One region of the Clostridium fungisolvens genome, then DNA from elsewhere that is predicted to be linked to it. Evidence: a T-box and tRNA genes for the amino acid it is inferred to sense, from the RefSeq annotation. Region 1 holds a T-box; the other holds one or more tRNA genes.
What was found. The T-box of region 1 lies ahead of metG (methionine--tRNA ligase). A T-box ahead of a tRNA ligase gene usually reads a tRNA of that ligase, here a tRNA-Met.

Region 1 (15,556 bases):
AATATACAGTTACCAACTGAACTAGTGATACTTGTTAGAGGAATGGTTATATTGGAAGGGGTAATAGCTGAGATTGCTCCAGATATGAATATATTAGATGTGGCAATACCTTTCGTTAAATCAAAAAATAAACATTATATATTAAATAAATTGACTAGTGATGATTTTGCAATTAATGCTTATTCTATATTAAGAGACAGCATTAAGATTCCTTCAAAGATAGTTGAACTCTCTGATAGTGTAATACAAGGAAGAGCAAGGGTTAATCTTCAAGTACCTGATCTAGGGAAGTCTGTAGATTATTTAAATAAGATGATAAACAGATTGGTTTTCGGTCTCATAGTAGCAGGAATGATTATTGGATCATCAATAATAACGGGGTCTAATGTTGGACCTAGGATAAGGGATATATCAATTATAGGAATAACGGGATATTTTGCATCGGGGATTTTTGCCTTATGGCTTTTAATATCTATAATAAGATCAGGAAACTTAAAATAAAACAGTCTATATCATATGTAAATTTAATGATATAGACTGTCTTTTTACTTGTTTACAGTATCTTCTTTTTTATCAGGTACTGGAGAGTTAAAGGTATAAGAGAATGTTGGTTGATAGTTTGGATAATCTTTTTGAAGTCTATCTTTAAAATATGTTTCATAAGCAGCTTTTGCTACGTCGGCACCTAGGAAACCATGTGCTCCATCGTACATAACAACTGCAACAACAATCTCTGGATCATTTATAGGTGCGCAAGATATATATACTCCATAAGCACTTCTCCCTATTTGATCTTGAATTTGTTCATTGTAGGTAGCTGTACCTGTTTTACCTCCAGTAGGGATTGGGAAATTTTTAAATACTGAGCTTGCAGTACCTAAATCATCTGTATTTGCCATTTCCATACCTTGCTTTATCAAGCTTAGGTTGGTAGGACTTATATCTATTTTATTCAGCACCTCAGGTTTAAATTCTTGAACTACTGCTCCTGTTGAGTCTGTAATCTTATCTACTAAGTGAACCTTATATCTTGTTCCACCATTGACTATTGTAGCTATATAATTTGCTACTTGAACAATAGAGAAGTTATTAACGCCCTGTCCTATGGAAGCTAAAACTAGCTGGGCAGGTGTATTAATTAGAGCATTTTCATTATAGATAAATTGCTCTATAGCAGCTCTTACATTTGCATTAGAATATTTTTTTCCAGACTCATTATATTTTTTTACTCTATCACTAAATACTTTAGAATCCTTCTGAAGCTGGTCTAATAGAGGATCTAATCCTTTTATAAATTGATTTACTCCAGTAAGACTAGAACTGTTATTATTTTTAAGATAATCAAAAATATAATCCTTAAACTTTTGTTTTGTTGCTTTTAACTCATCACTATCATCATCTTTATTTCCGATATCTAATTGTACAAAACTCCTACCCTCATAGTTTCCTGCTTCGAGAGCATTTACAAGATCAAATCTTCCATACATCAAGGTTTGATCCTTGTTATACTGATAATTATAAGTTTGACCAAAGCTTTCTCCGATTTCTATTCCGGTACTTCCTTTTGTTTTACTGTTTGGATCATTTCCCATACCAAGCTGCCAAGCATATTTTGCTAAGCTGTCCAAAGCTGTTATATTTCCACCGTTCTTTTCATATAACCTCATTCCTGTTTCATAATAGAAGAAGTTACAGGATACAGCTAGAGCTTTTTTTATATCTACAGAAGTTCCATGAACTCCGTCATCATGAAATTGCTGAGTTCCTAATAGTTTATTTGTATAAGGACCATTAGCGTCATTAACTCTTGTTCCAGAGTCTATAACCCCTTCTTGAAGTCCTGCTAATGAGGTGAGAGGTTTGAACGTAGAGCCAGGAGGGATAAGTCCCATGGTAGCATAATTATAAAATGGTTTCGGTAAAAGATCATACTTATCTTGTCTAACACCACTTTTATCCTTTGGAAATAAATCATCTACAGTCTTATTTAAATGATGTTTATTTATAAATTCCTGACCAAGTTTATCATAGTCGGGAGAGAAATACTGTTTAGATATTTCAGGAGTGAGCTCATTAGGGTCAGAAATTATATTTGCATCGTACCCTGGATAACTTGCTAAAGCTAATACTCTTCCAGTTTTAGCCTCAAGAACTATGGCAGCTCCTCTTGTAGCATTGAAGTTACTCTTTTTATTATCCTGCAAATCAACATATTGAGTAGCTACATAGTTTAATCTGTCCTTAAGAGTTTGCTCTACGGAATACTGAATGTTTTTGTTTATGGTTAAATGTACATTTTCTCCAGGGCTAGATTCATTTTTAAAAAGCTCTTCAGTTTTTCTACCCTGAGAATTTACTTTCACCGTAGTCCCTCCAGTATTTCCTTTTAGAACAGACTCGAATGCAGATTCAATCCCTGCCTTACCAATCAAGTCAGTGGATAGATCATATCCTTTTTCTTCATATCTATCCTTCTTACTGCTATCTATTGAGGATACGTATCCTATTACTCCAGAGGCTAGATTGTAGTTAGTTGCATAAGGATAGGTTCTCATTGGTTCTACAGATATATCTATTCCAGGTAAATCGCTAAGTTTTTGGTAGAATATGTAGGAACTATCCTTTTGTATATTGTATGCTATAGTAACTGGCTTAAAACCAGAGTAGCTCTGCATCTTTATAGCATCTTTAACAATCATGAATCTTCTTAAATCTTTTATAGAATACTTTTTCAATAATACATCTGCTATTTCTTTATTTGTATAGTACTGTTTATAGTTTTGCTTTTCTTTAGCAGTTGGGTTTAATATATCATACATAGTATAGAATTTTAGAAGATAATTGAAAGTATCTTCTGCATTGATTTTAAGAAGTTCCTGATTTATTTTATCTTCATCGCCATCTGTAAGTTCTTGCTTGTTTTTTAATTCTGGAATGTTTCTTTTTGCTACATCGTTAAGTCCACGGTCTCTTTTAAAGCGTATCTCTTGAGCTTTTTTAGTATCGTCTGAATTACCACTAAAATCAAAATATGGCTTACCGTTATTATCTATTTTCAGATTGAAGTTATCCTGTTGTTCGTCTTTTCTGTCATCTAACAATTTAAATACTTTTTTCATGGTGTCGTAAAAATACTTAGAGGAATCATCAGTTGTGGTGAAAGTAAGGTTATAAACTGTTTTATTATCGGCTAATATATTACCGCTTGAGTCATATATCTTTCCTCTAGGAGCCTTTTCGGGAAGAAATCTTCTAGCTTGGGTATTAGCTTTATCTGTGTAATCATCATATTTAAATACTTGAAGATATATTAATCTCGATATTATACATATGAATATGATGAGCATAATCACTATAATTGCATTAAATCTATTAAGAAATTTAATCTTTGCTTTCTTCTCTTTCATAGAATACCACCTTTCAGATTTATATTTAAAAGGAAATTTATACTATATTTAACAAGTATTATTTTTACATAAAATACGATATTTTTCTAGAGTTATTTGGTAACAATAGTATATTTTTAGAATAATATCTAGAAATATTCATTAAATAATTAGTATATTTTTTTCTTTATTCAAAGTATAATGCTGTTAAAGATATATGAAGAGCGTAAACATATGATTTTCAAACCAATATTACTTAAATTTTTGTAAAAAAAGCAAATAGTATGATATAAAACTTAGAACGGAGAATAGCTGTAATTATGGAAGAAAGATCTATATTAAGTTATGGTGACAAAAAACAATATTTGAAAGGAATACAACATTATGAAGCTGGGCTAGTTGAGGAATTTGCTATTAACATAAAATCTTCAGAAGGTAATAGAGTTAATTCATATTTTATAGAAACCTTTGTTAAGTCAAAAACTAATAAAGATAGATATAATATACGTATTTCTCTAAATGACAATGTTGGTTTCACAAGCTTCAATTGCGATTGTAATTTCTTTCATAATGATTATAGAAGAAAAGGTATATGTGAGCATATTGCTGCTGTAATGGTAAAGTACTTCAGAGAAAAGCAAAAAGACATAGCCTATGAGAAAAGTAATATTCAAGTTCAAAGAATTATTAGTGAGATGAATTTAGTATCTAGTATGAGTAGAGAAAAAGAAATGCTTAACTTACAGGTTAAGCTTGAGTTCAATAAAAGCAATTTAGTTGAAAGTTCAATGGAAATTAAAATCGGTAAGGAAAAGTACTTTTTAGTAAGAGATGTAAAGGACTTTTTAGATGCTTATGACAATAGGAAAAAGATAAGTGTTGCTAAGAATTTTGAGTTTTGTGGAGATATTCATCTATTCTCTGACAAACACAAAGCTATTATAGATGTTATTAAAGAAATCGATGAGAATGATAGGCTCACTAGAAGTTTATATAATTACTCTACACCAAATATGAGACTGATAGAAGGAAGAAGAGTATATTTGTCTTTAACTCAACTAAAAAGAGTGCTTAAGATATTAAGTGAGGAGTGTATTGATTGCACAATTAATGGACGGGAGTACAGTGATGTAAGTATTATTAAAGAAGATAATCCTATGAATTTTGTATTAAATTCTCATAAAGATACAATAAGACTAGCTTATGGTGAGAGTATACCACTAGCGTTAACCTCTAAAGGAGATATTTTATTTTTAAATAATAATATATATCTCCCTGATGAGCAAAGTATAAAGGTTCTTAAACCTATAATTGATATTTTAAAGAAAGAAGACTATATAACCTTTGGTAAGGGAGATAAGAATAATCTTATGTCTACAGTATTGCCAATGCTAAACAAACATAGTAGTACTGTAAATATAGATGAGATTTCTAAGGAAGAGTTAAGGGTATTGCCTTTGAAAGCTAAGTTTTATATAGACAGGGATAATGAAGATATATTCTTAGATGTGCACTTTTGCTATGGTGAACACGAGTTTGATTCTTTTGAACAAACAGATGATTATAAAGAGGTTATTAGAGATCGAATAAAAGAACAACAAATTCTTCAGAAGGTATATAGTTATGGTTTTCTTTCAGAAGAAAGATTGATTCTAAAAGACGAAGAAAAAATAGTTGAGTTTTTAAGATGGGGAGTAGTAACCTTGGGGGATATTGGAGAGGTGTACTATTCGGAGAGTTTTAAGAGTTTAAAGGTATATACTCCTGATAGCTATAAGGGGGCTATTAGAATAAGTGATAAAGGGCTTTTAGAAATATACTTCTCGATAGAAGGTATTGATAATAGAGAATTGTGGCATATATTTGCTTCTATAAAACAGAAAAAGAAATATTATAAACTTAAAAATGGAAACTTCATAACTCTTCAGGAAAAGGAATTAAAGGCTTTAGAAGAAATAATTAATTATGCAGAAGTGAAAAAAGATGAGCTTACTAGTGGTAGTTTCAGAGTTCCAACCTATAAGGGATATTATATAGGAGATATTATTGAAAAAAATAATTTAGGATTTATAGAAAATACTATAGATTTTGATAGACTATACTCAAAAACTAAGAATATGGATACCTCTGATTTCAATATGCCAGATAAATTTAATATTGTAATGAGAGATTATCAAAAGGATGGATTTAAGTGGTTCAATATGCTTCATTCCTTTAAATTTGGAGGAATTCTTGCTGATGAAATGGGGCTTGGAAAAACTCTTCAAACTATAGCTTTTTTGTCCTCTCTACAGATGAATGAACCTTCTTTAATAGTTGTACCTAGCTCATTAGTATATAATTGGAAGGATGAATTTGAAAAGTTTGCACCAGATATGAAGGTTGCGGTAGTTCAAGGTGACAAAAGATTTAGAGAAAATATCCTCAATGAATATAAGCAATATGAGGTTATTGTGACTTCTTATGCTCTTTTAAGACGTGATATCGAGCTTTATGAGGGTAAAGAATTTTCTGTGTGTATAATTGATGAAGCGCAGAATATAAAAAATTATAATTCTCAAAACGCAAAGAGTGTAAAGAAAATCATAGCAGCCACAAGATTTGCCCTCACAGGAACTCCAATAGAAAATAATCTAGGCGATTTATGGTCTATATTTGATTTTGTAATGCCAGCATATCTAATGAACAAGATGAATTTCTCTACTAGATATGAGGCTCCTATAATGAAGGATAGAGATACGGGGGCTTTAGAAGAGCTGAACAGAAAGATAAAACCATTTATACTAAGAAGATCAAAGAATATGGTTTTAGAGCAACTGCCACCTAAAATTGAGTATTCAATTTCTGTAGATATGATAGATAAGCAAAAGAAGATATATGCAGCTTACTCAAAGGCAGCACTAAGAGAATTTGAAAAACAAGGTATAGACGTACCAAAGATCAAGGTACTTGGAGCATTAACAAGGCTTAGGCAAATCTGTAGCGATCCTTCAGTGCTAGTTGAAGGATATAAAGGACAAAATGGGAAGCTAGAAGCATTAATGAATATAATTGAAAATGCAAAAGGAAATGGTAAAAAGGTTTTGGTGTTTTCCTCATTTACAACAGTATTAAAAAATATAGCACTTCATTTAAAGGATAATTACATAGATTACCTATATCTAGATGGTGATACAGAGATAAAAGAGAGAACTGAATTGGTTAAAGAATTTAACTATGGAGATTCTGTAGTATTTCTTATATCCCTTAAAGCAGGAGGTACAGGGCTTAATATAACTGGTGCTGAAGTTGTGGTACATTATGATCCTTGGTGGAATCCTGCAATAGAAGAGCAGGCCACAGATAGGGCTCATAGAATTGGTCAATTGAATACTGTTGAAGTAATTAAACTTATAACTAGGGGGACAATAGAAGAAAGAGTTTATGACTTGCAAAGACGAAAAAAGAAAGTTATAGAAAAGATTATTGGAGAAGATATTAATGAGTATAATGCACTTAAGGAGATGTCGTTAGAAAATCTAAAGGATCTATTTAAGTAAAGTATAGGATAATTATACCTTATTATTAATCAAGATTTTAAAACTCTCGCCTTAATTGATGAGAGTTTTAAAATTGTTTGAAATTATAATATTAAATATGGAAGTTTAAGGCATTTATTAACTTTTCTTAAGGTGAACTTAAGTTTTCTAGTCTAGAATAATAGTATAGATTTAGAAAAAAGGTGGTATAATAATGAATATTTTTAAGGGGTTTATTAAAAGTTTTTATGATTTTAAGAGTTATGCTATTTTCAGAAAACAATCTGCAGGGAAATCATTTCTTTATAGTGTAATTCTAGCTTTAGTGTTTTCTATAGTGGCATTTGCATATCCTGCTTACAAAGTAAATAATACTATGAAAGATCTTTCCATTGAATATAATGAAAAAGTTCCAGACTTCCAAATAAAAAATGGACAGCTAGAGATTCCTAACAATAAAAATGCTGAAATAGTTAGAGACAGTGGAACCTTTGTTTTAGACAATACTTCAGATATAAATCTTTTGGCAGACAAATATAAGTCAGGTATAATATTTGGCAGAGATACTGTAATAGTAAAATCAGAAGGAACAGTTGCATTAGATCAAAAGTATTCTACCTTAAACATGGACTTCAATAAAAATGATATTGGTGGGATTTTAGATTCTCATGGTGCCATATCAAGTGCTATGTTTGCAATATTAGCCTTTGGATTCATAATAGGTTTGTATTTTAGAGCATTCATAATTGCATTAATAGGAACAATATTTAAAGGTGAAACAACTTTTGGACAAAGATTTAAGTTAAGCTTATATGCCACAACTCCTTCTGTAGTTTTAAGTGCGATATTTTCTTTAGTTGGAATAAACTTTACAGGATCAACTATACTTTTATTTGCAATAGGTGTTGTGTACTTATTTTTGGGTATTAAAGGCATAAGTAAAAGCGAACTACAAGAATTAGTAGATGAATTATAAAACAAGAAAATTATTGACATTATTTTTAATGTAAACTAATATAATATATAGAAATAATTTAAAATGCATTGAAGAGAAGAGTAATGATATGGATTGTCTAAAAGAGAGCTGGGATAGGTGAAAGCCAGTGACAAAAAGTTTCATGAATATGGGCTCGGAGCAGGCTTTCTGAATTTTTTAAGAAGGTACGGTAGCAACCGTTATATTGCAAAGTGATAAAAACTTTTTAGTGGAGTCACTTATTAAGGTATCTATTGTGAGATAGATATAAAGTAGAGTGGTACAGCGTGAATTCGCCTCTGCATGGACATAAATTGTCTATGCAGAGGTTTTTTGTTTTATTCTTTAGGAAATTATAATTCAATTAGATCTGTAGATAAGTATGAGTAACAGACTTAAAATATAATATAAGTTAAAGAATAAAAAAGAAAAATATGTCACCTTCTTTAAAATTTTATTATCATAATAAAGATTTATAGAATAATAGAGGAAATACTATAACTAATAATATACATTAGGAGGAAATAAATATGTGCAAAAAACCATATTACATTACTACACCAATTTATTATCCATCTGCAAATTTACACATAGGAAACACTTATACTACAGTAGCAGCAGATGCTCTTGCTAGATTTAAGAGACTTACTGGATATGATGTGATGTTCCTTACAGGTACAGATGAGCATGGACAGAAGATTCAAAGAATAGCAGAAGAAAAAGGGGTTACACCTAAAGAATATGTAGATGAAATTGTAGCTGGAATAAAGAGTCTTTGGGAAATGATGGACATAAGTTATGACAAGTTCATCAGAACTACCGATGACTATCATATAAAAGCTGTTCAAGATATATTTAAGAAATTATATGATCAAGGAGATATCTATAAAGACTCTTATGAAGGATGGTACTGTACTCCTTGTGAATCTTTCTGGACAGAAACTCAGCTTGTTGATGGAAAGTGCCCAGATTGTGGCAGACCTGTAGAAAAAGCTAAAGAAGAAGCATATTTCTTTAAGATGAGTAAGTATGCAGATAGACTTATAAAGCATATTGAGGACCATCCAGAATTCATTCAACCTGAGTCAAGAAAGAATGAAATGTTAAATAACTTTTTAAGACCAGGGTTACAAGATCTTTGTGTTTCTAGAACAAGTTTTAACTGGGGAATACCAGTAACTTTTGATAACGAACACGTAATATATGTATGGATAGATGCTCTTTCAAACTATATAACAGCGCTAGGCTATGGCAATGAGGATACTTCTTTATATGAAAGATTTTGGCCTGCAGATGTACATTTAATTGGAAAAGATATTTTAAGATTCCACACAATTTACTGGCCAATTATGCTTATGGCTCTTGAAGTACCACTACCTAAACAAGTATTTGGTCATGGCTGGCTTCTTGTTGATGGTGGAAAAATGTCAAAATCAAAAGGAAATGTAGTTGACCCTGTAGCTCTTGTAAACAGCTTCGGAGTGGATCCAGTAAGATATTATCTTCTTAAAGAGATACCATTTGGTTCTGATGGATTATTTAATAATGAAATATTTATAAAAAAGATAAATTCGGATCTTGCAAATGATTTAGGAAATCTCCTATCAAGAACTATTACTATGATAGAGAAGTATTTTGATAGTGTAATACCTGCTCCAACTGCAAAAGAAGATATTGATAATGAATTGATAACTTTAGCTTTAGCTACTCCGGTTAAAGTTCAAGCTGCAATTGATGATCTTAAGATTCCTGAAGCTTTGGAAGCAATATGGGATTTAATAGGAAGAGCTAACAAATATATAGATGAAACAACTCCTTGGATACTTGCAAAAGATGAAAGTAAGAAAGAAAGACTAGGAACAGTTTTATATAACCTTGTAGAAAGCTTAAGATTTGCTTCTGTTATGATATCAGCATTCTTACCAACAACTAGCGGTAAGATTAATGAACAAATAAATTCAGAAGTAACTACATGGGATAGTTTATCTGCTTTTGATGGAACTAGTGCAGGAACTAAAGTTAATAAAGGAGCAGTTATATTCCCAAGAATAGATGTAGATGCTAAACTAGCTGAATTAGAAGCATTAAGACAAGAGCAGTTAAAGGCTACAGAGAAAAAAGAAATGAAGCCAATAAAAGAAGAAATAACTATTGAAGATTTTGAAAAAATAGATTTAAGAGTTGCAAAAGTAATAGGCTGTGAACCTGTAAAGGGTGCAAAAAAACTATTGAAACTAAAAGTTGATTTAGGTGGGGAAGAAAGACAAGTGGTATCAGGTATAGCTCAGTACTATAAGCCAGAAGAACTTGTAGGGAAAAGCATAGTGCTTGTAGCAAACTTAAAACCTGTAAAACTAAGAGGAGAACTTTCACAAGGTATGATTCTTGCAGCTGCTACCGATGATGATGGTAAGCTTTTTGTGGTTGATCCAGGCAATCTTGAAACAGGAAGTGTTGTTAGATAAAGTTTTTTATCTATAAATTACTAAAAACTCGTCTATAGTTAGGCGAGTTTTTAACTTAAGTTAAGTATGATAGCAATAAGTGGATTTTATGTATAATTGAAAAAGGAGTTTATTAATAAAGGGGGCTTATATTAATGAAAGTAGTTATCGGAAATTCTTGGCCTTATGCCAATGGATCATTACATTTAGGAAGACTAGCATCTGTAATTCCTGGAGATGCACTTGCAAGATATCATAGAGCAAAAGGGGACGAGGTTATATTTGTTTCTGGCAGTGACTGTCATGGAACACCTATAGCAATAAAAGCAAAAGAAGAAAAGAAAGCTCCTAGAGAGATTGCAGACTACTATCACAGAGAATTTGAACATTGCTTCAGCTCTTTAGGGATATCATATGATTTGTATGCCAAAACTGATAGTGTAAACCATCATAAGGTAGTAAAGGAATATATAAAGAAGTTATATGAAGATGGATATATATATGAAAAATTGGTGGCTCAAACTTACTGTGAAAGTTGTAATCAGTTTCTTCCAGATAGATATATTGAAGGAATATGTCCACATTGTGGAGGGGTAGCTAGAGGGGACCAGTGTGAACAATGTTCTGAAATATTAGATCCTGAGGACCTAATAGATAAAAAGTGTAAGATCTGTGGTTCGGAACCTATTGTTAAAGAAAGTAGGCATCTTTTCTTTAAGCTTTCAAAGTTTGATGATAATTTAAAACAATTATTAAGCTCAGAGCATGGATGGAGAGATAATGCTGTAAAGCTAACAGAAAGATATATAAAGGAAGGACTCAGGGATAGAGCAGTTACAAGAGATCTAGAATGGGGAATTGATGTGCCTTTAGAAGGTTTTGAAGATAAGAAGATATATGTTTGGATAGAGGCAGTGCTAGGGTATCTTTCCGCATCACTTAAATGCTGTAATGGAAACAAAGACTTACTTGATGAATACTGGAATAGTAAAGATAGTAGGGTTTATTTAATTCATGGAAAGGACAACATTCCATTTCATACTGTTATTTTCCCTTCAATACTTTTTGCTCTTGGTTTTAATGATGTGAATCTTAGAATTGTTTCTAGTGAATATTTGAATCTAGAAGGGAAAAAATTTTCAACCAGCAGAAACTGGGCAGTTTGGGTTCCTTATATAATAGAGCACTACAATCCAGATTCTATAAGGTACTTTTTGATGGTAAATGGGCCTGAAAAGAGGGATTCTGATTTTTCCTGGAGAGAATTTATTAATTCGCATAATAGTGAACTTCTAGGTGGATTCGGTAATTTTGTCAACAGAACATTAACTTTTATCCACAAAAATTATAAAGGAAGTATAGCTAATTGTGGATTAAATCCTAGAATAAAGAGAGAGATAGAAGAAACGTATAAAAAAGCTGGACTAAGCATTGAAAATGGTGAATTTAAAGACGCAATAAATACAATATTTTCTCTAGTGAAAAGGGGGAATAAGCTCTTTGATGAAGAAACTCCTTGGATAACAATTAAAGAAGACGAGGAGAAGTGCAGACAAACTTTATATAATTGTGTGCAGATTATAGTTAACCTAGCTAATTTATTAAACCCAATAATACCTTTTTCTTGTGAAAAGCTTAGAGGTTTTTTTGGTATAGGAGAAGCTAGTTGGAGCTTTCAGGAGTTAAAAGACATTAAATTAAATGATTTAGACTTATTATTCGAAAGAATTGATAAAAAGACAATTGATTATGAAGTAATGAGATTAAAGTCTGGAAGGTTATAATGTAAAAAAAGTCGTTGAAGAGACTTTTTTCAACGACTTTTTTCCTCATATGCCTTTCCGAATGTATATGAGGAAAATCTGGCATGCGAATAAGTTTTCTTTTTTTACTGTATATTATTAAAAACACTGTAGAACAATTGAAGCCTTTAGATTTAGCTAGTTCTAAAGTTTTATATTTTCTATACAGTAAAAAAATACCCTTGAAAGTCTGTGTAAGGGGAACAAACTTTCAAGGGCTTTAGCCTATTTATAAATGGTTTTAAGGGGTAAATTATTTAGCGCTTAGCTACTTTACATATATAAATATACTCCTCTAATATGTCGATTTGATGTCAAAAAAATAAAAAAATTATGAACTGATTTATTAACTTTCAGCTTCAATAGCCTCTATATCTAATATGGTTATTGATCTTCTGTCATAGTCAATAAGTCCTTCTTCTTTCATTTTAATTAATTCTCTAGACAAAGATGGTCTTTGGACGCCAAGCTTATCAGACCACTCTTTCTTAGTCATATTTAATTGAATTAAAGAACTTTCTGATTTATTGTATTTAACCATTAGAAAGTGGCAGATCATTTGGCGGAGAGACTTCATGCTTACTTGCTTAAGTTTTGAGCTTAGGGCAACTGCTTTGTTTGAAAGAATTCTAAAAAATTTCAACATGAAAATATGATCTGTTTCGCAAAGTTCATATACTTTTTCTTTAGATATATGAAGTACTTCAGAAACGTCTTTGCATATAACTGACATAGGGTATTGGTTTCTATCCCCAAATAATAGATTTTCGCCAAATACGTTTCCGTCTTCCATGGTCGAAACGATGAGGACATTGCCGTCTGAATCGAGTTTTTGTATATCAATTTTTCCAGATAATATTACACTAAGATGATTGCAAGGCTCATCCTCGATAAATATAACATCATTCGGAGTATAAGATTTCAGAGAGGTTTTGTTGTTTGATAAAATAGATTTTAGATTCTCTTCTGTAAAATGTGAGAATAACTTGCATCTTTGAAGCTTTATAATTATTGAACTTGTGTCATTCATAATATCACCAACCATATAAAATAATTGTTTATCATAAATAGATGCATTGTTTATAAGTTAAAGTTTATAAAAAGTATTATATGTAAAACTTAGTTCATCTATATATTATAGATATTATATCTAAAGAAATATACATATACAACTTCAATTCATAAGTTCTAGTAAGGGAGGATTAGTATGAAATACTTTTTTGGAGTTTTAATAGGCGCTATAATCGGATATATAACAAATTGGGTAGCTATAAAAATGCTTTTTAGACCACACTATGAGAAAAGGTTATTTGGTATTAAGTTACCTTTTACACCAGGGCTCATACCTAAAGAAAAAGCGAGGATTTCTAGAAGTGTTGGTGAAACTGTTGGAAATCATCTTCTTACTAATGACGTTATGATTAGTGCTTTAAGTAATGATAATATAAAAAATCACTTAAAGAGTATTATTGAAAAGAAGATAGGCAGTGCTAAGAGTTTAGATAAAGATTTAGATGAAGTTCTAGAAGATAAGATTGGAGACTATTATAAAAAACTAAAGATTAGATTTAAAGTTAAAGCTTCCAGTTATGCGCTTACTAAATTTAGAAATGAAGAGTTTATAGATTCAGCATCTAAATTTATTATGAATAAAATTAATATAACCTTGTTAGAAAAACCCAGTAAGCTAAAAGAATTGTCTTCGGGAAAGGGATTCTATAATAACATACTTAATGACATGCCAAAAGTAATTGATAAATCTAAAATTGCGCAATATATTAATCAAAATATTAATCAATCATTAGATCATTTGGTTAGTGAAAGTATGAAGGTAGAGGACATTGTTCCTCCAGAGGTATTCTCTTCTATAAATACATATATTTATAATGAAAGAGATGGTATTTCTAAGCAAGTATCATCTATACTTAGGGAAGATAAGGTAGAGGAAAAGGTTAAAGAAGCAATAAAAAACAATGTTTTATCTGGGATGAATCCATTAGTATCAATGTTTTTAAATGTGGATTCGGTATATGACAAATTTCTGCAAGCCATAGATAGTTATATTGAAGATGATGATAATAAGATTTTACTGGTTTCATATATAGGAACTATAATTTCTAGCTTTGGAAAAAAGCAAGTAAAAGACGTGCTTTATGGGATTCCTCAGGATTCAAGAAAAAACTTAATAGACATATTATCGGCTTCAGCAGTGGAAAGGCTAATAACCTCTGATGTGTTAGAAGGCGGATTAAAACTGATTCTAGATAAGATAGACAGCTTTGAGTCGTATCATCATATATTGATATTATTAGCTGAAAACTATGAGGACAGAATAGAAAAGTACATAAGAAGTACGATTAAAACACTTGTTATGAGTGGGGCTTTTGAAGAAAAGATAGGCCGTGCTATAGATGTGCTTATCAAAGAAATATCTAATACTTCAATAACAAAGTTGCTCAATAGTTATGATGGAAGCATTAATGATGAATTAAGTAATTTGATAGAAAATATATATGATAAATTCATTAATGATGAGGGTTCTAATATTATACATATAATTGACATACCTAAAATTGTAGAAGATCAAATCAATTCCTTCGATGTAGATTATGCTGAAAAAATAATATTGGATATAGCAAGTAAGGAACTTTCAGCTATTACATGGTTGGGAGCACTTTTAGGAGGAGTATTAGGTATACTATCTCCTGTTCTTGCAAGTATAGGAAGTTAATTTAAAATATGTATAAGTTTACAAAAATAGGGTGATAATTAGATATGAAGCAGTTTTGTATGTTCACGAATTGATCGAATAATTTGAAAACTTGGTTTGACAGCTTATACATCTTATGTAATAATTTATATATTAAATTTTGAAAGGTGGCTATTTATGGGTGATTTTGCATTTAACATATTTGATACCCATGCACATTATGACGATAAGTCCTTTGATGATGATAGAGAAAAGGTTATAACTGATATTCGAGACAATGGTGTAATCGGGGTACTTAACTGTGGATCTTCTTTATATGGAGCTGAAATGTCAGTTAAGTTATCAGAGCAATATGATATTTTTTATGCTGCAGTAGGTATACATCCAGAAAATGCTGATGAATTTAATGAAAGTAGTTTTGAAAGAATAAAGGAATTAGCCAAAAATAAAAAAGTAAAGGCTATTGGAGAGATAGGATTAGATTATTATTGGGAAGAAAATCCTCCAAGGGAAGTTCAGAAAAGTGTGTTTAGAGCGCACATGAAGTTAGCAGAAGAGCTTAAACTACCAGTTGTGATACATGATAGAGAGGCACACGGAGATACCTTAGAAATTATGAAGGAATTTACTAATGTAAAGGGTATAGTGCACTGTTTTTCTGGTAGCGTGGAGTTTGCAAAGGAATGTTTGAAGCTTGGGTACTACATAGGATTTACTGGA
Region 2 (15,556 bases), 2.0 Mb from region 1:
ACTTGGGATATTCCAGTTAAGATAACTCCTTCACAACATGAAGCTTATGAATTTGTAAGAGAATATGAAAAATTCCGTAGTAAAAAATTTACCAAGGAGGAGCTTATGAAGATATCTGCATGTTCCACTTATATAATTGCATATACAGCTCGCTGTGAGCTTGCTGTAGATCCAGATAATAACAACTTTGAGGGGTCATTTAGACAGGCACTAAGCAAGATGGTAGGAGACAATTATCTTGGAATTTAATTTTGAATAGGTGCTAATAATACAGAAAAAGAAGGTAGGAGAGCAAATGAAGAAAATTATTTATGTACTGGTTATTTTATCGCTACTTTTAGTTGGTTGTAAGAATAAAGAAAACACGGTGAGTAATACTATTATCAATTATGAAGGGAAAAGCCAGAATTGGGAAGTAACTTATAAAATAGAAGGAAACGAAAAGAAACATGATAGCTATTATACTTTTAAATATATTGGAACAGATGAAAAACCAAAAGCTGAAGTTCAATATTCTATTGATGGACCTAAAGAAGGAGAAAGTGACCAGTTTTTGCTTAAGGATAACAATGAATACAGTGGTAAAATGAAAAACACTGGAGGAATGCCTAATGATACTGATAGAGGTATAAATGTTAAGGTAGAATGGGATGGAAAGACTGAACTACTAGTATTAAGCGAGCTAAAGTAAATTTATATTTAAAAGAATATATGTTTGTAATTTCACACTTTCTTTTAAAGTTAAAAAGCACTTCTTAATGGTAGAAGTGCTTTGCTTTTGAAGATTTTAAACTCTTGCTACTGTAAATTAAACTATTACGAGGTAGAGATTAAAATTGTAATCATAAGATTTTAGAGCTTTACTAATTTAAGTTTTTTTAGTTTTTTTAAACATGAGTGCGAATGTATCAACTATAGATACGCCAGCTGTTATGGCAACTGCCTTAACTGCATCTATATGAAGCCATGGAATGAAGTTACCTAATAAGAAAAGTACAATGAATACAAAGATGAACTTTATTATAATTTCTTTTAATGACGAACTCATGTCATTACCTCCATTGATTATATGTATTGATTATATAATATTATGTAAAGATTTTAGCATGCAATAAAGAGGCATAGGTTACAGCTTGGTTTCATTATTTTTACATAAACAGAAAATAAATGATGTAATTTAAAATGGATATTCTAATAGAAATATATCTAGTAATTTGTTAAGTGAAAGATTTATAAATTTAAATGAAGCTGCTATATAAAAAACAACCTACATTATATAATGTAGCGAAGACATACTTTTACAAAGTTTTGATTATAACATTATATAAATTTATTGTGAATATATATATAAAAGTTATGATTTAGCTAGCATAGTAATAGATAAGAAATGGAGGGAGATTAGTGCTTTCAGGTAAAAGTTTTAAGTTGAGCACTAAGTAAATTTATGAATAGATTAGAAAAAGTTCATGAGGTAGTAGATAGAGTTTTAATAAAGCAATCAAATGCAGAAATAAGACGTCATGGGTATGTACACCTATATGGAGTATCTTCTCATTGCAGTCTTCTTGCATTAAGACGGGGAGCAAGTGCAGAGTTAAGTGCAATTTCAGGAATGTTGCATGATATTTATACCTATAAAGCAGGAGACAGCTATGAACATGCAAAATTAGGATCTATAGAGGCAAGGAAAATTTTAAATGAGCTTAAGTTGTTTACTGAAGAAGAAATAAATATTGTTTGCAACGCTATTTATAATCATAGTAATAAAAATGATATAGGCGGAAGCTATGAAGAAATTCTTAAGGATGCTGATGTACTACAGCATTATTCGTATAATACAGGATTTCCTGTTGCTAACCATGAGAATGAACGATTAGCAAAACTGTTTAAGGAACTAGGTATTGAGAAGGTACGTTAGAAAAGGAGTGTTTTTATGAACTATGAATGGCTAGATGAGTATTGCCTTTCAAAGCATGGAGCTATAAAAGACTTTAAGGAAGAGTGGAATGCTACTAGATACTTTATTGGAGGAAAAATTTTTCTTATGATAGGAGAAGATAAATATAATAAGCCTATTATTACAATAAAGTGTGAGCCTTTCTTTGGGCAGATGCTGAGAGACGAATATGAACATATAATTCCAGGGTATCACATGAACAAACTACATTGGAATTCAGTATATTTTGATGGCAATGTACCAGACAATGTGGTAAAGCAGATGATAGATATGTCCTATAGGATAGTGCTTGATTCTTTGAGTAAGAAGCTTCAGAAAGAAATTCTTCAACAAAGTGATCGATATATCGGATAGCTTACATAGAATCTGGTTAAATATGGAATAATATCAAAGAAAAGAGAGAGACTTAAAAAATAGGTTTCTCTCTTTTTTTATATTCAAAAGAATAAAACATTAAAAATATTTAGGAGAATATTAAATATAATATCTTGCTTTTCTATTGGCTTAGGGTCAATATTGACGCCAATATATGAAACACTAGCTACAATTATTGCCATTAAATTGAAAGTTGTAGCAACAAGTGAATTAAGTTATAATTATCTACATTAATAGAATATTATGGTAAGAGGCAAAGCGTTAATTGTTTAGTTATTAGGGAGAATATTTTGAGAAAGAGTTAACGTACTTCTATTAAGGAGATGATAGGATGAATGCTGCAAATAATAAAGAAGAAAACAAATATTTGTATGAAGAACTTAATGATTGCAATGACAAGGATGAAATTAAGCTTAACTTAAGATCAGAGACAGAGCATTTTATAATCTGTTTCAGAGAAAACGATAGTAAGTGTATAGATAAAGTTATAGATGCACTAGAAAATAATTATAGTAGAATAACAATTAATTTAGAGCAGAAACTTGAAAATAAACTAATTATAGAAATTCATTCTAACATCAAATCACTTCATACTGCTTTAGGGCTACAAGATGCTCCAGATTGGATAAGAGGAGGGCTTGGAGCTGGAAAGATTATAATAGCATCACCTCTAAATCCACCACCTGGATCCAATTTCGATAATGTACTAAATACTGCAATTCATGAATTTGTACATATTCTAGTTAATAAAATAAACAGCAATACTCCAAGGTGGTTAAATGAAGGAATTGCTTGCTATGAAGCCAAGGATAATAATGAAAACTGGATAAGACAAACGGTTAGTGAAGGGATTAGTAATGGGGAAATCCCTACTTTCAAAGACTTAGACACTGGGGAAGATTTTAAAACGTTTTTTGATCGTAATGGCTATCAATACTCGTATACCATGGTTGAAGCTATTGTGAATTTGTTTGGTTATGATAAATTAAGAAAACTAGTAAAGTCACCGAATAAATTTGATGAAGTTCTCAATATAAGTGAGGCTGATCTTTATAAGAAATATGTTGATTTTATTAATGTATTCTATTCCTTTAATAAAATTACACTAAGCACTGAAAAATAGCATTTTAGATTTAAATAAAAAGAGGGGAAAGTTTTATGGTAGGGGAATTATTATGAGAATTTTAATTGGACAACCAATACATGAAAAGCAAATTGAACAGATGAAAGAAGCTATAAAAGCTAACGATAGAATTGATTTAGTTCTTTATCCTGAAGGATATTTATCAGACGAAAAAGCATTGGAAGAAGCATGCAAAGTTGCTAAAGACTATAAAGTTACAATAGTATCATCTTACAGAAAAGATAACAAAGATAGAGCTGTAATAATAAGCTGTGACGGTAAAAAAATCATAGAAAGAGCTAAAACTATTCCTGATGAAAATGTAGAATTATATGATCCTTTAACTGTTAATTATAATAATAATACAATTGGATACATATTATGTATGGAAATACTAAAGGCTAGGAGAGATTTAAAAAGAGTAGAAGAAAAAATTGACTTTATCGTACATCCAATTGGAGTAGGAATGTTTAGTGAGGAACAGTTTGAGCAATGGGTGAGGGAAGCAAAGGCTATTGCTCAAACTTATAAAACCATTGTTATTGGAACGAGCCACGCAGATGGTTCTTATAGAAACTGTGGGGTATCAATTCCTATTTCCTATTGTATAGAAAATAATGGGGAGCCAATATTTATTTCAAAGTCAGATACTAGAACTAGGATTGTAGATTTAAATACGAGAAAGGTTGAAATAATTGAATAGCATACCAAAACATCTTTATCATTACTATGAAGCTGAAGTTGGTCCTTTTAAAACTTTATCAGATTTATCAGAGGAACACTCTGAAAATGCATTAAAAAGCCTACGAAGAAGAGGAGAAACCTTTGCGAGTAAAAGGAGGAGTATGGTGAAACAAAGAATAATAAGTTCATTTATAGGCTTACCAATTTTAATCGGAATACTGCTTAGCAAAAATCTAATACTCTTAAATGTTGCACTTCTTTTAATTATAACAATTGGACTTAATGAATTTTATAAATCCTTTAAAGGTTTTAGCATTAATTATAAGTTGATCGGAATGGGATTCTCAGTGTTATACTACATATTTGTCTTACCTAAGCTTAGCTCAAATCTAGGATTGTTTATAAGTTTATTCTCTATTTTTTTAGTCTTTTACTCAGTGCTTTTTTATAGTAAGCAAAATGCAAAAAATATAGCTATAACTTTTATAGGATTTTTCTATGTTACTTTTATGTTTTCATTTATACTTCAAATAGTTAGGCTCAATGATTATGGAGATATTCTTGTTTGGTTTGTATTTATAATAGCTTGGAGTGCTGATACCTTTGCATATGCAATCGGTAAGACCTTTGGCAAGAATAAATTAACTCCAGAACTAAGTCCTAATAAATCTATTGAGGGATTTGTTGGTGGAGTAATAGGTGCAACATTGATGTCATGTTTATATGGGATAATAATTTTAAAATTTACAGGATTTCATGAATATAATTTCGTATATTTTTGTTTAGTAATGGGAGTTATAGGATCAGTGATATCACAATGTGGGGATTTAATTGCTTCCTTAATAAAAAGATTCAATGAAATTAAGGATTTTGGAAATATAATTCCTGGGCATGGTGGAATCCTAGATAGATTTGATAGTATCATATTAGCGGCGCCATTTGTTTACTATTTCATAAAAATTATACTAAAGATATAGAGCTAAGTTCTGTTTGATTATATATTCTTCAGCACATATTAAGCTATTAATACATTTTTAGGAGTGAGAGTAATGAAGTTTAAGAATAAGGCTAAAAAAATAATGTGGATTTCTGCAATTCCAGTATTTTTTATAGGACTGATAGTGCCTTTGATAATGGAATCATCTAAAAACTTCAAAATAGTATTTGTAGGACATATAATAGGTATTAGTTTTTTTGCCATAGTTATATTCGGATTAGGTATTTCTAATATAAGTATTATAAACGATAAGGGAGAAAAGCCCTCTGTGAAAATAAGAGCGAAAATTATATGTGCAGTATCCATAATATTTTCAATTGCTATTGCTTCTATAGAGATTCCTTACTATAAAGATCTACCAAATATGATTAACTCACAATACGAAGCTTATGATGGACAATTAAGAGATTTCAAAGTTATAAAAGGTAGAGCTACTATTACAAGACTCACGGTAGGAGATAAGGACTTTGAGTTTAATGGACAATATTCTAAAAACTTTCTTACAAAAGGAAAGAAATATCATGTACAGGTTCTACCTAATACCAATTATGTGGTAAGTATGTATAAATATTGAGGCTCAAATTACCATAAAGAGGTTTACCAGTATGCATGTATAAATCGATTTTCAAAGTTATAGCATTAAAGGATTCTTTGATAAAAGCTTAAGTTATACTTGTTCTATAATTAAAGTTTCCAATAATTATCGCACAGGTATAACTTAATAGTTGGATTAAGGACCTTATAGAAACTGATACGATATTGATTGTTGTGTGTATCAGACAGAAAAAACAGTCTAAATAAGTGAATCTCTAATATTAGCAGCAGGTAGAATTTATGGATGTACATAATATTACGCTACCGTAACTATATCTAACAACTCTTTTGGATTCTTTAATATATAAGTTGCATTGATACCATCTTGAGATTTGCATCCCCAGGATGCTAAGGCAAAGTCAATATGAGAGTCCTGTGCACATCTGAAGTCATATATCGTATCCCCTATATATATAGTATTTGATGTATCTGAGCCTGAAAGTTCAATAAATTTTAAAATAGGTTCAGGATTAGGTTTATGCTTTTCAGTGTCGTCTGCACAAACAACTATATTAAAAAAATTAGATAGTCCAAATGGTATAAAATCCGCTTCATATTCTAGTTTGGTTTTGGAGGTAACAATACCAATAGAAATATACATTTCATGAAGTTTTGCTAAAGTTTCTTCCATATCATCAAAAACTTTCACATGATGAAAGTAATCTCTTAAGTATTTGTTCCACTTGATACAGCCTTTCTTAGGATCTTTTATCCCAAGCTGTGTAAGTGCAGCTTCACCTGTGATTCCAAAAGAGAAGATTAAATCTTCAAAGCTTAGTTTTTTATTAGTCTCTTCATATACTAACTTCTGTAGAGAAGAAAGTACTGCAAATTCTGTATCTAAAATAGTTCCATCAATATCAAAAATAACAGTGCTATACATAAGTGAACCTCCAATAGTTATTTGATTATCATAACAGAAAATAGATATAAAGGTTTAGTGCATATAAACTATGTGAAAATAACACAAATCTTTATTTTAGACTATTATTATATGCATTATATGGCTAAGAATGTATCAACGAAATTAGCAGAAGTAGATACATCTAAAAGTACATTTGAAAATGAGATAGAGTTTGTAGAAAAATTCTTAAGTACAAAATTGTAATATATGAGTTTAACATTACATACTTAATTTAGGGAGAAAGGGGAAATAATGTAGTGAAAAAACTATTAAAGATTGCCAGAACTATTATAAAAAAGGCAGTACCTTTTGCCTTAATTATAGTTATTTTATATAGTATAATTATGAATAATCAAAGAGAACAGGATCAAAAGGAAATAGATGAGTCCTTTACAAATCAGTTAGTTCTAGCTAACGGAATGCTAAATAATGATTATAATAAGAATGATGACGAGGGAAAAACTTTTTTAAGAACAACTGCTGCTGGAAGTTTATATTCAAGCTTAAATTTGATGAGGTTTAGCTCTTATAACAATAATGATAATAGAAATAATTTGTTCGGTGCAATAAATAATCTTTATCTATGTATGACTAATTCGAATTCAAGTAGAATTATTTTTACTATATATAACAAAGAAGTGAATCAGTACTTGGTAAGGATTATTAGTAATCCCAATGATGAAGAGGCTTGTAAAGCATTAGATGAATTGACTTATAGTGTACTTAATTCAAAATAGTAATAAAAAATTGTATATACGCATTGTTCTTTAAAATAGAGAAGCAGTTATTATATGTATACAAATATAATACATATTACTTAAGTTTTGGGTAGTAATTGTATGAAAAAGATTTTTATAATTAATAATTAATGAGATTTATATAACAAAAAAGATTGGATAAATACAAAACTAATTTGTAAAAGCAATAAAATTTTATTACAATAGAATAGTAGATATTTACAATCCTAGAATAGAGCGGAGTAAATGAAAGTTAGTTGGAAGTTTAATTTGGCAGCAACTTTAATAGATTTTGTTTAGATAAGTAAATAACTAAAGAAATATAGCATTTTAATTTGGAGGAAAGCATGAAGATAGATAGCATTATTTTTGATTTGGATGGAACACTATGGGATTCAACACAAGGAGTTACAGATGCCTTTAATGAAATAATAAGTAATACAAAAATTACTCACAAAATAACAGTAGAAGATATAAAAGCAATAATGGGATTATCAGTACTTGAAATACCATTAAGATTATTTCCTCATCTAGAACATGAGCAGAGAACAACTTTAATAACTGCATGTTGGGCAAATGAGTGTAAGTACTTAGAGGAACATGGTGGTAGTTTGTTTGATAAATTAGAGGATACCATTCAGAAATTAGCAAAAAAGTACAAATTGTTTATAGTTAGTAACTGCCAAGTTGGTTATATTGAAGCTTTTCTTAAAGCTCATAATCTTAGTGAGTACTTTATTGACTATGAAAATGCAGAAAGAACAGGACTTACTAAGGGTGAAAATATAAAGCTTGTAGTAGAAAGAAATAACTTAAAGAATCCAATTTACGTAGGAGATACTCAATGGGATATGGAAGCAACAAGATTTGCTGGCATTCCCTTTGTATTTGCAAGTTATGGCTTTGGACAAGTAGATGATTTTGATTATAAGATTGATTGCATAGATCAGTTATTAGGTTTAGATAATAACTAGAAAATTAATTATATAAAGCTTTGAGGTATATAAAGATATATAGTATTTTTGTATATCTTTTTTTATATTATGAAATTAACTAATATTAATAACTTTAGTTGTAACAGCACTTATTTTATCGCCAATATATTCTTCATTAATTAATAGATTTTTTTAAAATGCCAAGGAACATAAAACAAGAAACACAATCCTTATTTATTTAATAATACTAGTAATATTTACTATTAGTTGGAACTTAATGGGGGTAATTTATTAATAACTGCCTTTGGTAGTTATTTTTTTGTGTTTGTACGTATATATTAAGGTTTGAAGATTAATTTGTTAAATATCATTAGTAAAGACAAAAATCACTTAAACTAAGATAGAACCTATTACTTGAGTATTAAAAGCTAAAGTGTTTATAATACAAAATCAAAGTATAGCCTGAGGATATTAAATAATTTTTATGAGAGGTGTAGTATGCAAAATCACTGGATTGATCGAGGTATTGATAAAAGTCTCTTTGATGTGTTTCCAAATTTAGAATCAGAGAGATTGCTATTCAGAAAAATGGAAGCGAGTGATGTGGAGGATGTTTTTGCTATATTTAGTGACCCAGAGGTGGCTAAATATGACTTTTTTACTCATATAAATACAAAGGAAAAAGCTTTGTTAATAATAGATAACTATCAAGATGAATTTATATCTAAGGAAGAAATAACATGGGGAATTATTAGAAAAGATGACAATAAGTTAATTGGATACTTTAGTCTGGGAAACTTTGATGAAGATGCTAAAAGGTGTGAAATTGGGTATGGTCTAAATAGGGATGTTTGGAATAAAGGTTATGGGACTGAAGCTATAAAAACAATAACAAAGTTTGCTTTTGAAAAAGTTAAAGTAAATAGGATAGAAGCTACGGTAACCTTTGGTAATGATGCATCAGTAAAGGCTTTAATAAGGTCAGGTTTTTTGCAAGAAGGGATTCTAAGAGAAAGAACCATGATTAAAGGTGAGCTAGTAGATGATGTTATTCTTGCGTTAATAAGAAGAGATTACATAATATAACTTAAATTATTATGTATGGTTAAATTTAGAACTAAACTTAGTTATTGTAAAAGTACAGTAACTTTAAAAATACATAATATCTTACGAAGAAATCTCATTGAGAACATTTAAGAGTATGAGCAAAGTGAACTTAAATAATAAATAAAAATAAGCAGTTATACTTAAGTATAACTGCTTTTTGGTTGCGGGGGCAGGACTTGAACCTACGACCTTCGGGTTATGAGCCCGACGAGCTGCCAACTGCTCCACCCCGCGATATTATGTTTTAAACTTGCCTACTCACTTAATATACAGTAAAGGAATTGAAAAGTCAAGAAGTTTTGAAAAAAAGTTTAGAAAAATTATAATGGAGTTAAAAAAACTTACAAAAAAAAGCAAAAAAGGCTATTAAAAAATTTTAATCGCAAATTTATGTGAAATTATGTTTACAAATCATGCTAAAGGGAATATGATATAAAAGGTAATAAAATTAAATATCTCGTTAGGTGAGGTTCCTACAAGGATACACGCTACTGCCCAGAAATGTCGAGAGACGCCAATGGGTCAGCAGGTACTGCCGAATTAAGGTTTTACTTAATGTAGCTGACAACATTCATAAATATGAATGCTTATGCTCAAAGCCTTGTAGTGCTAAAGCTCAACGGATGGAGAAAGTAAGTGTTTTTTTGTCGAGCATATAACTCTTCATCCGTAGGGATGGAGAGTTTTTTATTCTTTAGAAAATTATATCTCAATTATATCTGTGGATAATTATGCGAACAGACTTAAGACATAGTATAAGTTAAAGAATAAAAAAGAACAATATGTCGCCTGCCAGAATTTCTTCACATACGTTCAGAAAAGGCAGATGCGCAAAAAAAATTACTAAAGAAGATTGTTTAAGCAAATTTTTTATATATTGAATTAGGAGGTGGTTACTAATGGAAGACGACCCTGAGGATAAGACGAATACAACTAAATATAGAATATGGATCGTTATTTACACGGGTAACTGCCGTTTGAGTAACGATAGCTTTGGAGGTTATTGTTATGAAACTAAAAACAGGTATTCATGGTTTTAATGTAAATTATTTGACGAACCCCTCTAATAACTAAAAATTTCATTTTTGCATGTATTGCAATTTGAAACATTGTAAGAATAAGTTATGAGGATCATGAAATATTTATGATGCCGTAAACAGAAGGGGTGAAACAAATGGATAAAGCAACTAGTTTTTTCTTTAGCAAGATCTTAAAGAAAGAAATTCACAATAAATCAGGGCAATTAATAGGCAAACTTAGCGATTTTGTACTAGATTTTAATCAGGAAAAACCTACAGCAACTTATGTTCAAATTAAAAATGGACCAAAGTCTTTCTATGTTTCATTAGAAAAGCTTGATATTTTTAAAGATAGCAAAGAAAGATATTATATAGAAATAAATACAAAGAGTTTATTAATAAGTTTACCAGATAGTAAGGGTATATATTTAGCAAAAGATTTTTTAGATAAACAAATAGTAGATACTAATGGAAAAAGAGTAGAGCGAGTAAATGATGTAAGACTTGGAAATATAAATGGAAAGTGGCAGCTTATTGCAGTTGATATTGGAACTAGAGGTCTTTTAAGGCGTCTGGGAGTGGAATATCCATTTATATTATTGACAGGAGCTCTAAATTTTCAGCTAAGAAACAAACTTATAATTTGGGATAATGTACAGCCACTATCAACTGGTAGCAATAATTTGCAGCTTTACTCACCAGCAAACAAAATTGAAACTCTTCATGCAGCTGAAATAGCAGATATAATTGAAGAACTTGATAATAAAAGTCGTCATATTCTTTTTAATAGCCTTAATAACCAAAAAGCTGCTGAAGTTCTTGAAGAGATAGAGACAGAGGTTCAGGTTAATTTGCTTAATTCTATGTCTGATAAGAAGGCTTCTGATATTTTTGAGATAATGCCATCGGATGAAGTAGCAGATATTCTTGAAGAAATAGAAGATGATAGAGTTGAAAAACTTCTTACTCAAATGGATGAGGAAAGTCAAGAAGAGATTAGAGAACTTATGGAATATGAAAGAAATACAGTTGGAAGTATTATGTCTAAGGACTTTATTGCTTTCCTTCCAGATATAACTGTTGCGGAAGTAGCAGAGTGGATAAAAATAAATGTTCCTGATGAAGAGGAAACTTATTATATTTATGTTATTAACAACAAAAGTAATCTTCTAGGTGTTATTCCTATATTAAGACTGATAACATCAGATAAAGATACTAAGCTTTATAACATTATGGCGACACAACCACAGATATTGAGGGATGAAGATACTATAGAAGAAGCAATTGAAACAATGGAAAAATACAGCGTAAATTCTTTGCCAGTTATAGATGAAGTTAATGAATTAGTGGGTACAATATCATTAAATGACAGTGTTAAAGAGTATGCTCCATTAAGGAGGGTGGCACTATGAGTGAAGTAAAAAATAGCCGATTCAAAAAGATACTCTTTATCATGACAATTATCGGTCCAGGACTTATAACTGTAAATGCAGGAAATGATGCTGGTGGAATAGCAACTTATGCTTCTGTAGGAGCAAGTTATGGATATAAAATGCTTTGGGGACTTCTTCTTATTACCTTCAGTTTAGCTGTAATTCAAGAAATGAATGCGCGTATGGCTATAGTAACAGGAAAAGGCCTAGCAGATCTAATAAGAGAAAAGTTTGGTGTAAAACTTGCGCTTTTTGCAATGCTCACCTTATTTATAGCTAACTTTGGTGTGTGTATAGGTGATTTTGCAGGGATTGCAGCAAGTATGGAGCTGTTTGGTGTAACTAAATATATTTCAGTGCCTGTAATGGCTTTTGCAGTTTGGTTTTTAATTACGAAAGGGTCGTATTCAAAAACAGAAAAGTTATTTTTAGCGTTCACTTTTGTTTTCTTTTCGTATATAATAACTTGCTTTATAGTAAAGCCAAACTGGCATGAAGTTTTAACAGCTACAGTGACACCTACACTTAAATTTGATAAAGCCTTTATATTGACCTTTATAGGTATGATAGGAACTACAATTACTCCATATATGCAATTTTATCTTCAGTCTTCTGTAGTTGACAAAGGAATAAAGCTCAAAGATTACAAGTACGAAAAATTAGATGTTTATTTAGGAGCAATCTGGGGCGACTTGGTATCCTTCTTTATTATAGTGTGTACTGCAGTTACTTTATATAAAGCTGGAATACAAATAGATAGTGCTGAGCAGGCTGCTTCAGCTCTTAGACCTTTAGCAGGAAATTATGCTTCAATTCTATTTGGAGCAGGACTTTTTGGAGCATCGGTTCTTGCAACAATGATAATCCCACTATCAACGTCTTATGCTATTTGTGAATCCTTTGGTTTTGAAAGCGGATTAAATCATAAATACAAAGAAGCTCCTACTTTTTATGGTATATTTACCTTTATGATAATATTTAGTTCAGTATTAGTATTGATACCACATATATCTTTGGTGGGTGTTATGCTTGCAACTCAAGAGATAGCTGGTATGTTAAGCCCAGTTATATTGATATTTATGGTAGTACTAATCAATAAGAAGGAGCTTATGGGTGAGTATGTAAATAACAAGGTGCAAAATGTAGTGATTTGGATTACAGTAATATTTATAGTAATTCTTTCAATAATACTTTTTGTTTCACCTTTAATAGATTTAATCTTTAAATAACTAAAAAGAAGACAAATTAATCCTTTATAGAAATTAAGTTATGTATGTTCGAAAATCTTGAGCTTTGAAGATTTTCGCCACATGCATAACTTTTTTATTTTATAGATTTAGAGCAGCTTTTACTGTATAGTTAAGATATGGTTAGTAGAATAATATTTTTAAGGGTTTGTTAAGAAAAATAAAAGGGATGATATTATGAGTGAAAATGAAGAGGAACAAAGAAATACCAGTTATATCAAAGTGATTAATGGTGGTAAAGGACCTAATGAATTAATTAAGATAAAAAAGAACCGTTTCTTTATTTATTATCCAAGTAAGGTTGAAAAATGGATTGAAGAGATGGAAGAACAGGGATTTCTTTTAGATGAAATAAATAGAAGTGGAAATGTATTCTCTTTTTCAAGAGGCGAAAAGAGAAAAACAAAATGTTTTGTTGATTTGCCTGATATAATTGATAAAGAGTATTTTAGAACCTATATAAAACTTGGGTGGAAACCTATGTATAACACCAGAATGCTAGGGGGCAAAATGGTGTTATGGGTAAAATCAGAAAACAAAAGTGATATTTGTTGTGAGAAAGACTTTTTAAATAGCAATAAAAGACTTACTAAAAATATGTTAAAGGTTATAACCTCCAACCTAGTAAATTTCTTAATTGCGTTTTACTTTTTTGTAAATATGGTGGCTACAGTTTATAAGAGTCCATATCTTGTTGATATGTTTTATATAGGAATTAACACCTTAATCGCATTACTTGCATTTTCAGCATTTTGTTTTTTACATGGATCTATTGCATATTTTATTAAATTAAAGAGCTTGTAGAAAAGAAATGGCCATATAAGTGATTTTAAAGGTTTAGAAGCAAATAAGTTTATATAATAGATGATTTGAGTAAGATAAAGCATATAATTATTTATTTTTTAAGGAAGTCGATACGACTTCCTTTAAATTGCTTTTAATTAGAAGATTAAGTGATAGGCTATCCTAACAATTATATAGGTTTCTTAACCCCATTAAATCCATAACCCATAAAAGCAGTTATAATACATTCAACACCCACTATAAGAAGTAAAAACCATGCCCATCTAGGAGTTTTATTGTTTTTTTGAAACCTATTATTCTTTAAAAAAGAATAATAATCAGTACAACTATTCCATAACCCATTAAAAATACACCAAATGCCCAAGAGTATTCGAGCAGCTATACCAACATAATATATAGCCAATCTATCAGTTATGAAAATTGGAGTAATTAATAGGATAAAAAATAGAAGCATTATCGGAATATTAATTAAAAGATATAATTTTCTAAACTTTGATGTTTCCATTACAAGACCTCCACTCTATTTTAAAGTATATATGTAAAAGTTACTGAGCATTTTTATGTTTGTTATAATGTTATTCAAATATATTATACATTGATAATCAAATATGCACCCTTAATAATATTTATAAAGTTAAATTATAAGCTCATTATAGCATCGGATGAATAACCAATTAATTTCAACAGGTTGCTTTAACATCACCAAATTTAATTATAATAAGCCTTAGTTGTGGAATATACAGGTAAATGTTATAATTATTTGGATTATATATAAGGAGTGATATTATGATAATTTGGGGATGGGGTAAGGTAACCAGAAAGTTTATTGGTGGAGTTTTTGAACGTACCTGCAATTATTGCAACCAGACTAATGTTTGGAGATTGTGTATTGCAACAACATGGTTTACCTTGTTTTTTATACCTATAATACCATATAAGAAAACATATCAAATTGCTTGTCCAAGCTGTGGAAGTTATATCGGGCTAACAAGAGAGCAATTTGAAAAATTAAAGGTTGAAATGCAGGAGGGGGCTTCTGGTAAGGCCACAGTTGAAGCTATTGATGAAAGTTTAAAATACTCAGGTAAAACTGAAACTCAGATAAATTACTTAAAGCAAATGGAAGAATATAATAAAACCAAAGCTGATAGTGAATAATTGCTGTGGCTGTCGTACAGTGAATTAACTTAATTCATGTATAACAGCCACTTTTTTGATTTCTATCGCTTATATAATTCATTTATTAATAATCTTATGGGATATGATAATAGAAATTAGGGCGTTTCTACAGTAGAAACTCATTGAAGTGTCGGATGTAGAGACACCCTAATTTCAATATACGGTCCATAGAGCTATTAATAATTATTAATATTTAATATATTTTTATTTTATATTTACCAATTATTATAAATATATAGGATGCAGATATAAAGATGAACCACTTCAATCCGAAATCTATTTTCAAAACTCCTCTGGGTTTTGAGAGGAGAATTCGAAAATATAAGTTTAATTATGAAGTGGTTCATCCATAATAAAGTGCCAGTAAGTAGTTGGCAGTTTATGCGTCTGCTAAATAGTATGTAGTAAGAGGGGATAAGAGTATGTGGATCAAAAATTTTAGACATAAAAAATTGCAAACT

Region 2: it has a tRNA-Met gene. The T-box ahead of metG (methionine--tRNA ligase) is inferred to sense a tRNA for this amino acid. The anticodon was not compared.

What each region holds. Positions count from the first base shown of each region.
Region 1 is NZ_BLZR01000001.1:4,606,580-4,622,135, reverse strand. Features, by position in the region: gene bsdtw1_RS20500 (ABC1 kinase family protein) at 1-501, shown strand, start outside; gene bsdtw1_RS20495 (penicillin-binding transpeptidase domain-containing protein) at 546-3,407, opposite strand; gene bsdtw1_RS20490 (DEAD/DEAH box helicase) at 3,707-6,925, shown strand; gene bsdtw1_RS20485 (DUF1189 domain-containing protein) at 7,119-7,880, shown strand; T-box leader at 7,940-8,184, shown strand; gene metG (methionine--tRNA ligase) at 8,411-10,345, shown strand; gene metG (methionine--tRNA ligase) at 10,480-12,108, shown strand; gene bsdtw1_RS20470 (Crp/Fnr family transcriptional regulator) at 12,473-13,156, opposite strand; gene bsdtw1_RS20465 (DUF445 family protein) at 13,334-14,857, shown strand; gene bsdtw1_RS20460 (TatD family hydrolase) at 15,014-15,556, shown strand, end outside.
Region 2 is NZ_BLZR01000001.1:2,590,078-2,605,633, reverse strand. Features, by position in the region: gene bsdtw1_RS11250 (hypothetical protein) at 1-249, shown strand, start outside; gene bsdtw1_RS11245 (hypothetical protein) at 296-691, shown strand; gene bsdtw1_RS11240 (hypothetical protein) at 869-1,048, opposite strand; gene bsdtw1_RS11235 (HD domain-containing protein) at 1,445-1,918, shown strand; gene bsdtw1_RS11230 (MmcQ/YjbR family DNA-binding protein) at 1,934-2,311, shown strand; gene bsdtw1_RS23615 (DUF1646 family protein) at 2,393-2,566, shown strand; gene bsdtw1_RS11220 (gluzincin family metallopeptidase) at 2,664-3,455, shown strand; gene bsdtw1_RS11215 (hypothetical protein) at 3,508-4,158, shown strand; gene bsdtw1_RS11210 (phosphatidate cytidylyltransferase) at 4,151-5,116, shown strand; gene bsdtw1_RS11205 (hypothetical protein) at 5,189-5,710, shown strand; gene bsdtw1_RS11200 (HAD family hydrolase) at 5,987-6,613, opposite strand; gene bsdtw1_RS11195 (hypothetical protein) at 6,892-7,371, shown strand; gene bsdtw1_RS11190 (HAD family hydrolase) at 7,719-8,345, shown strand; gene bsdtw1_RS11185 (GNAT family N-acetyltransferase) at 8,805-9,392, shown strand; tRNA gene bsdtw1_RS11180 (tRNA-Met) at 9,572-9,647, opposite strand; M-box (ykoK) riboswitch at 9,863-10,049, shown strand; gene bsdtw1_RS11175 (hypothetical protein) at 10,313-10,453, shown strand; gene bsdtw1_RS11170 (magnesium transporter) at 10,588-11,844, shown strand; gene bsdtw1_RS11165 (Nramp family divalent metal transporter) at 11,841-13,094, shown strand; gene bsdtw1_RS11160 (DUF2812 domain-containing protein) at 13,290-13,916, shown strand; gene bsdtw1_RS11155 (hypothetical protein) at 14,086-14,421, opposite strand; gene bsdtw1_RS11150 (zinc-ribbon domain-containing protein) at 14,703-15,074, shown strand; gene bsdtw1_RS11145 (ABC transporter permease) at 15,518-15,556, shown strand, end outside.